Regions from separate parts of the Tardiphaga sp. 37S4 genome, predicted to be linked through region 1. Evidence: riboswitches for the same ligand, from Rfam matches in the RefSeq annotation. Region 1 holds a riboswitch; the other holds the start of a gene.
The links. Region 1 has a riboswitch for S-adenosylmethionine ahead of LPB73_RS23670 (O-succinylhomoserine sulfhydrylase). Riboswitches for the same ligand answer to the same signal wherever they lie in the genome.
Positions count from the first base shown of each region.

Region 2: linked by a shared signal. The riboswitch ahead of metX (homoserine O-acetyltransferase MetX) and the one ahead of LPB73_RS23670 (O-succinylhomoserine sulfhydrylase) in region 1 are both predicted to bind S-adenosylmethionine.

Region 1 is NZ_CP088008.1:4,980,289-4,984,620, reverse strand. It holds gene LPB73_RS23675 (SGNH/GDSL hydrolase family protein) at 1-708, shown strand, start outside; gene LPB73_RS23670 (O-succinylhomoserine sulfhydrylase) at 837-2,018, opposite strand; SAM riboswitch at 2,101-2,180, opposite strand; gene LPB73_RS23665 (2'-deoxycytidine 5'-triphosphate deaminase) at 2,288-3,394, shown strand; gene LPB73_RS23660 (outer membrane protein) at 3,495-4,157, opposite strand.
Region 2 is NZ_CP088008.1:6,100,841-6,105,172, forward strand. It holds gene hisC (histidinol-phosphate transaminase) at 1-45, opposite strand, end outside; gene LPB73_RS29010 (chorismate mutase) at 72-923, opposite strand; SAM riboswitch at 1,127-1,206, shown strand; gene metX (homoserine O-acetyltransferase MetX) at 1,294-2,496, shown strand; gene metW (methionine biosynthesis protein MetW) at 2,499-3,185, shown strand; gene LPB73_RS29025 (TIGR02594 family protein) at 3,527-4,171, shown strand; gene LPB73_RS29030 (MOSC domain-containing protein) at 4,178-4,332, opposite strand, start outside.

The sequences.
Region 1 (4,332 bases):
ACACCGAAAGGCGGCATGAAGGCGATGGGCGCGCTGCCGCATGTGGCCAGCAAGCTCGTGGCCGGCAAGCCCGTGGTCATCGTTGCGTTCGGCTCGTCCTCCACCGAAGGCTACGGTTCGACAGCGCCGGAATTCACCTATCCGAACCGCCTTGCCGCGCAGCTGCATCGTGCTTACCCGTCGGCCAACATCACCGTGCTCAACCGCGGCAAGGGCGGCGAAGATGCGCCGGAAATGATGGCGCGGCTGCAGAGCGAAGTGATCAATTCGAAGCCTGATCTCGTGATCTGGCAAGTCGGCACCAATGCGGTGCTGCGCAATCTCGATCCCGGCGAAACCAGCAAGATGGTGGAAGACGGCGTCGCCCGCATTCAGGCCGCAGGCGCCGATCTGGTGCTGGTCGATCCGCAATATTCGCCGCTGGTGAATACGCGGCCGGAAGGTACCAGCAAGATGGTCTCGCTGCTGCACAAGGTCGCGGAACTACGCAAGGTCGGCATCTTCCCGCGCTTCGAAGTGATGAAGGAATGGCACGAAGGCCAGCAGATGTCGTTCGACAGCTTCGTCATTGCCGACGGCCTGCATATGAACGATTGGGGCTATGCCTGCTTCGCGCAGTTGCTGGGCGACAACATCATCAAGTCGGTCGGCCAAGTGAAGCTCGGCATCAACGAGCCGCAGATTCAGCAGGCGCAGAAGCCGCTGTAAGTTTATTGTGTTAGTTGAAACTAAAACGCCGTCATGGCCGGGCTTGTCCCGGCCATCCACGTCTTAGTTCTAGGCAAAGACGTGGATACCCGGCATTCGCCGGGCATGACGGAGTGTGATGGCGCGAACTACGCCTTCGCCAGTGCCGCTTCGAGATCCTCGATCAGATCGTCACGATGCTCGAGGCCCGCCGAGAAGCGGATGAAGCCTTCGGTGATCCCGAGTTCAAGCCGTGCTTCCAGCGGCAGACGCTGATGCGTCGTCGTCGCCGGATGCGTGACGAGGCTCTTGGCATCGCCGAGATTGTTCGAGATACGAGCCACTTTCAGCTCGTTGAGGACGCGGAAGGCTGCTGCCTTGCCGCCCTTCACCTCGAAGCCGATCAGCGTCGAACCCGCACGCATCTGCTTCTTCACCGTCGCCGCCTGCGGGTGGTCCTCGCGGCCCGGATAGATCAGCCGCGAGATCTTCGGGTGCTGCGCCAGCACGTCGGCGATCGCCGCGGCAGTCTGCGTCTGCCGCTCGACGCGGATCGCCAGCGTCTCCAGCCCCTTCACCAGCGTCCACGCATTGAACGGCGAGATCGAGGGGCCGGTCTGGCGCAGATAGTTGTGAATGTGCTCGTCGATAAAGTCCTTCGACGACAGGATGATGCCGCCGAGGCAGCGGCCCTGACCGTCGATGTGCTTGGTCGCCGAATACACGACGACATCGGCGCCGAGCGCCAGTGGGCTCTGCCAGAGCGGGGTCGCGAACACGTTATCGACGATCAGCCGCGCACCGCCGGCATGGGCGATGTCAGCGATGGCTGATATGTCGAGCACGTCAAGCGTCGGATTGGTCGGGCTTTCCAGAAACAGCGACTTGGTATTCGGGCGCATTGCCTTCTGCCACTGGTCGAGGTCGAGTCCGTCGACCAGGGTGAACTCGATGCCATAGCGCGGCAGCAGCTCTTCGATGACGTAGCGACAGGACCCGAACAGGGCTTTCGCAGCGACGACGTGATCGCCCATGCGCAGCGGCGCGAGAATGGCGGTGGTCACGGCGGCCATGCCGGTGGCCGTCGAGCGTGCAGCCTCCGCACCTTCGAGGTCGATCATGCGGCTCTCGAACATCGACGTATTCGGATTCGAAAAGCGCGAATAGATGAAACCGGGATCTTCGCCCTTGAACCGCGCCTCGCAGGCTTCTGCGGTCTCGTAGATGAAGCCCTGCGTCAGGAAGAGGGCTTCGGACGTCTCGTTGAATTGCGAGCGCAGCGCGCCGGAATGAACGAGCCGGGTTTCGGGGCGATAGGACTTCGTAGACATGTGACCTCCAACGTACCCGCGTAACACGGGCACAAAAAACCGGCCTGGACGGACGTCCTCAGGCCGGGATCGCATGCTGGAAGGACATGTGTCCCCGGCCTATTTAGCGACTTATTTTACGTGGCTGCAAGCCGGCCGGCTCAAATCACCACGGGATAACGATGTGCATATTCCCGCTTGCCCTTTTCGTCAAGGCGGGGCTGAGATAACCGGTAAAGTCGCTATTTTTCAGTGTATTCTCGCTGAAGGACGACCGAAGGACGAGACCTGTGCCGTTTACGCTTGCCCCCGATGCCGATGGAATTCTGCCCGACCGCATGATTGCGGCGATGGCCGATGCCGGCCTGATCCTGCCGGAATATCCCTTCGTCGAGAGCCAGATTCAGCCCGCCAGCCTCGATCTGCGGCTCGGCTCCATCGCCTATCGTGTGCGCGCCAGCTTCCTGCCGGGGCCGAATTCGACGGTCGCCGAGCGCATCGACGAGCTGAAGCTGCACGAGATCGATCTGTCCGATGGCGCGGTGCTCGAAACCAACTGCGTCTACATCGTGCCGCTGATCGAGAGCCTGGCGCTGCCGCCGAACATCTTTGCCGCCGCCAATCCGAAGAGCTCCACGGGGCGCCTCGACGTGTTCACGCGGGTGATTGCTGATGGCACCAGACGGTTCGATGTGATCGGTGCGGGCTATCACGGGCCGCTTTATGCCGAGATCAGCCCGAAGACATTTCCGGTATTGCTGCGCGAAGGCTCGCGCCTGTCGCAGGTCCGTTTCCGGGTCGGCGATGCGGTGCTCGACACCGAGGCGCTGGAAGAACTCCACGCGCAGGAGCCGCTGGTCGACAGCGACACTGCCGACCTCAACAATGGCCTCGCGCTGTCTGTCGATCTCTCCGGCGAGAATGCCTCGGGCTTCGTCGGCTACCGCGCCAAGCGTCATACCGGTGTGGTCGATATCGATCGCCGCGGTGGCTACAGCGTCAATGAATTCTGGGAGCCGATCTCGGCGCGCAAGGACGGCACGCTGATCCTCGATCCCGGCGAGTTCTACATTCTCGCCTCCAAGGAGGCGGTGCAGGTGCCGCCGGACTATGCCGCCGAAATGGTGCCGTTCGATCCGCTGGTCGGCGAATTCCGTGTCCACTATGCCGGCTTCTTCGATCCCGGCTTCGGTCATGACGGCGCTGGCGGCAAAGGCTCGCGCGCCGTGCTGGAAGTGCGCTCGCGCGAAGTGCCGTTCATTCTCGAACATGGCCAGATCGTCGGCCGTCTCGTCTATGAGCGCATGCTGGATCGTCCGGATGCCCTCTACGGCCAGCGTATCGGCTCGAATTATCAGGGCCAGAGCCTGAAGCTGTCGAAGCACTTCAAGGTCTGATCGCTCACCGCTGGTCATCGTAGCCGAGAAAGAAAAAAGGCCCGCATCGCTGCGGGCCTAAGTTTTTTCTGGAGACGAAGTAGACGATAGATCGTCAGGCTTACTGAACGAAGCCTGCGCCGAAGTTGCCCAGATTGAAGCGATAGTTCAGGCCGGCCTTGATCGTGTGCTCGTCGTTCTTGAAACCACCAACGGCGAGGGTCGGCGTGATGAAGTTGACGTTGCCGAAGTCGTAATACTGGTACTCGACCTTGCCCGACCAGTTCTGGGTGAACAGGTATTCGAGACCGCCACCAACCGTGTAGCCATCGCGGCCACCATCGCCAGCAAAGCCGTTGGTGAAGCGGGAGTCAGCCCAGGCGTAACCACCCTTCACGTAGAGCAGTGCTGGACCCCAGGTGTAACCGACACGACCGGTGACCGAACCGAGGCCGCGATTGTCGAAGTTGCTGCTGGTGGACAGGAAGCTGTAATTGGCTTCAAGACCGAACACCCAGTTCGGGGCGAACTGGTAGTCGTAACCACCCTGCACACCGCCCATGAACGTGCCGTCGTTGCTGCCGCCGAGCAGGTTGTTGTCGTTGCCCGGGAACGCGCCGCCGATGTGACCGCCGATGTAGAAACCGGTCCAGTTGTAGATCGGAGCAGCCGGAGCATAGGCCGGAGCCTTGGTGTAAGGGCGCGCAGCCAGGTCAGCAGCGGACGCCGGAGCGGCCAAAGCGACGAGGGCCAGAGCAGCGGTAGACAGTAGAAGCTTCTTCATCAGGTGTTCCTTCTCAATCCCGACGGGGGATGACGAAAGGCAACCTAGACTATTGCGCAGTGATTGCTGTCACACGCGTGCAACAGCGCCTCAAACGAAAAAGGCAGCTTTGGCGACCACGTCGCGCTTAAGACACAGCATTGCCCAAATTGATTCAGGAACTTTTCACGATGTG
Region 2 (4,332 bases), 1.1 Mb from region 1:
GGGCGCGATATCGAGAATGCCGGGCTTCGGCACAGGACGGGACATCTTCAACTCCAGAACGTCAGATTGGCTTACGAACGCGGTGCGTCGCTGGCGGCCACGGTATAGCGGGTTGCGTGGCTGCCGACGAGAGCCGTGGAGCGCACCGAGGCGCCGGCTTCGATCAGCGCCGACTTGATCTTGTCGAGGCTCGAGGCTCTCGTGATCGAGATCAGCAGCGCCGCGCCGTCAAAGGCGGTATCCGGCACGGCGACGATTTCGGCCAGCGGCGATAGCGCGCGCGCGGTCTCGGCATTCCAGCCTGACACCCGCACGCTCCACATCTCGACTTCGGTCACCATGGCGCTGTCGGCGACGCGCGACACCACAAACACGGGAAGCGCGGCCGGATGGTCGGCGCGTTCGATGAACGGCAGGCGTGCGATGATCTTCGGCGCGCCCAGGGCTTCCAGCGGGATCCACCACGGCGTGCGGCTGGACGTCGCCGAGACCAGCGCGAGATCGCCCTTGGACTTGGCCACGGCCTCGACCGCTGCGGCGGCGCTGAAATGCGCGACGTAAGGCACGGTGAAGCCGAAATGAAAGCGTGCGGAATCCCGCATCGCGCTCTCGCCGAGCGACAGATCCGCATGCACCGAGAACGGCGCCTGAACGTAAGTGAAAGTCGAGATGATCACCCGCCAGATGCTCTCGACGGTGTCGATCGGCAGGATGCCGCGATGGCGCTGCACCAGACGGCGCATCATGTCGGCCTCGCGCGCCGGCCGGAAGGCCGAGCCGACCTCCTGGGTCTGCTTCACCGAAATCAGCCGGTCGATGATGTCGCCGCGCTGCATCAACAGGGCGTGAACCTGCGCGTCGATGCTGTCGATCTCTTTGCGCAGTTCATCCAGCGAGGGCGGGGCGGGTGGTAATTTCGACATGTTCAAAACCTTCGGGACGGGAGGCGTGATAGGTCCCGTCGAGCTTGCCGGGCCGGCTCCGGGGAGCCGGCGGGCACGGCCATTGATTAGGTAAGACGGTGCCGGAAAGCAAAGAAAACATGGAAGATTTGGCCGCAGGGCAGTTGGGCAATTTGACCGGGGTATGCCCATATTGACGGCAGGCGGGTGTGGGACTAGTTTCTGGTCTCTTCCGTGGTCATTTGAGCCGGCCGGCTTGCAGCCACGTTAAACAACTCGCTAAACAGGCCGGGGACAGTTTGATCCCGGCCGAGCTATTTGTTCAGGCCGGGTTTTTTATGGCCTGATTCCGGTTTTGGTTTGAGAACCTCCTGAGGAGGCCGGTATCAAGATGGTAAATGTCGAACTGGTGAAGAGTCCGGTTGTCCGCCCCGATGAGCGTGGACATGAAGCCGATCATCCGACCTCGCTGGTCGCGGCCTTCGGCATGGATCAGCCGCTGCGGCTCGATTGCGGCGTCGACCTCGCCCCGTTCCAGATCGCCTATCAGACCTACGGAACGCTCAACGCCGACCGATCCAATGCGATCCTGGTCTGCCACGCTTTGACCGGCGACCAGCACGTCGCCAATATCAATCCGATCACCGGCAAGCCCGGCTGGTGGCAGACACTGGTCGGCCCCGGCAAGGCCCTCGATACCGACCGCTACTTCATCATCTGTTCGAATGTGCTCGGCGGCTGCATGGGCTCGACCGGTCCGGCCTCGACCAATCCCGCCACCGGCAAGATCTGGGGACTGGATTTTCCGGTCATCACCATTCCCGACATGGTGCGTGCGCAGGCGATGCTGATCGACAGTCTCGGTATCGGTCAGTTGTTTTGCGTCGTCGGCGGTTCCATGGGCGGCATGCAGACGCTGCAATGGACCGCGGCCTATCCGGAGCGCGTGTTCTCCGCGCTGGCGGTTGCCTGCAGCACGCGGCACTCGGCGCAGAACATCGCGTTCCACGAATTGGGTCGTCAGGCCGTGATGGCCGATCCCGATTGGCGCGGCGGGCGTTATTTCGAGGAAGGCACACATCCGCATCGTGGCCTCGGCGTCGCGCGGATGGCCGCGCATATCACCTATCTGTCGGATGCCGCCTTGCACCGCAAGTTCGGCCGCCGCATGCAGGACAGGGAGTTGCCGACATTCTCCTTCGATGCGGATTTTCAGGTCGAGAGCTATCTGCGCTATCAGGGCTCTTCCTTCGTCGAGCGCTTCGATGCCAACTCCTATCTCTATCTGACGCGTGCGATGGACTATTTCGATATCGCAGCCGACCACAACGGCAAGCTTGCGGAAGCGTTTCGCGATACGCAGACGCGCTTCTGCCTGATGTCGTTCACATCAGACTGGCTGTTCCCGACGGCGGAATCGCGCGACGTCGTGCATGCGCTGAACGCCGGCGGCGTCCGCGTGTCCTTTGCGGAGATCGAGACCGACAAGGGTCATGATGCCTTCCTGCTCGACGTGCCCGAGTTCCTCGATATCGCCGGTGCATTTCTGAACTCCGCAGCCTCCGTGCGCGGCCTGCCTGTTACGGGGACATAGAGATGGCGTTTCCACAACAGACCTTGCCGCTGAATTCTGCGGTGGCGACGCCGGCGCCGCGCGGCACGCAGGACTATCGCGGCGATCACCTCCTGGTCGCGGAGATGATCAAGCCGGGCTCGAAGGTGCTCGACGTGGGCTGCGGCGATGGCGATCTGCTGCAATTGCTGGAAAGCCGCGGCATCGACGGCCGCGGCATCGAATTGTCGCGCGAGGGCGTCAACCGCTGTGTCGGCAAAGGCCTCGCAGTGGTGCAGGGCGACGCCGATACGGACTTGATCAACTATCCCGACGATGCGTTCGACTACGTGATCCTGTCGCAGACGCTGCAGGCGACGCGGCAGCCGCGTGTCGTGCTGGAAAATCTGCTGCGCATCGGCCGCAGCGCGATCGTGTCGTTTCCGAATTTCGGCTTCTGGAAAATGCGCGTGCAGTTGCTTGTCGGCGGCCGCATGCCACGTACGGAGAATCTGCCGGCGACGTGGTACGACACGCCGAACATTCACTTCTGCACCATCAAGGACTTCGTGCAGCTGTGCGACGAGATCAACGTGAAGATGGAGCGCGCCGTTGCGCTCGATCTCTATGGCCGTCCGCTGCGCCTCAATGCGCCGTGGTGGTTCTGGAACATGTTCGGGGAGCAGGGCGTTTTCCTGCTGAGCCGCGCGAGTAAATCGGCGCAACCCTGATCGCGTGTAGATTTCTGTCTGATGGAAACAGAAATACCGCATTCTATGCGGCTTTTCACGCCGTGTGTCGGTTTGCGATACACGCCAAAGATGTGCGTAAAAGCTAATTCGAATAGGTAATATAAGCGCGCATTCTGTCGAATGGGTGGCTGCTATGTCTATACGTATGGCGTCCGTTGAAGTTGAAGCGATTCACTCCGATGTCGCCGTTAAAAAATCGTCACTTGAACCGTTCTAGGTCTTGTTATCGCCATACCAACTTCGTTACCACGCCCGTCCCGATTGTTGGCCCGCGTATTTGGGCCGATGGGGTTCGGGGGTGTTAAGAGGAAAAATTCGGTATGGTTCAGTTCTTTGCGTATCGCCGTGCACTTCGCATCTCGGCTCTTGCGGTGTGTTCGGCGGCAGTTCTCGCGTCAGTCTCTCCCGCGTCGGCACGTCCTCATCACGGCGCTTCGCGTCATTCGCACCACGTCGGCAAGTACGCACACAGCACGCGTCATCACGTCCGGCATCGCGCGCGATATGCACGGCGCAGTGCCCGAGTCGAACAGCAGGCGCCTTCGTTCGGCGACTCCACAAATTTCAATAACGCCAATGCAAGCATGAACCAGCCTTCCGGCGGCTTCGGCGGTTCGGGCATCGTCGATGCAGCGCGCAGCTTCATCGGCCGCGGCAATCCGACGGCGCGCGGTCGTTTGTGGTGCGCAGCGTTCATGAACCTCGTATTGAAGCGCACCGGCCATCAGGGCACGGGTTCGGATATGGCGCGCTCGTTCTCGAGCTATGGCCAGCGCATCTCCGGTCCGCAGGTCGGCGCCATCGCCGTGATGTCGCGCGGTCGTCGCGGCGGTCATGTCGGTGTCGTTTCGGGCGTCGATGCCAAGGGCAACCCGATCATCGTCTCCGGCAATCACGGCAACCGCGTCGCCGAGTCGGTGTATTCGCGTGGTCGCGTTTACGCCTACGTGATGCCGACGAGCTGAGCTCGTCTATTCTGCGACGACGATCTTATCGCCGGCGGTGATCATGCCGCCGGTGATGACCTCTGCGTAAATTCCGCAATCGGCGTGACCGTAGGTCTGCAGCAGCGTTTTCGGAATCGTCAGATCCCGCGCGGCCGTATCCGGATCGACATTGGTCGCTG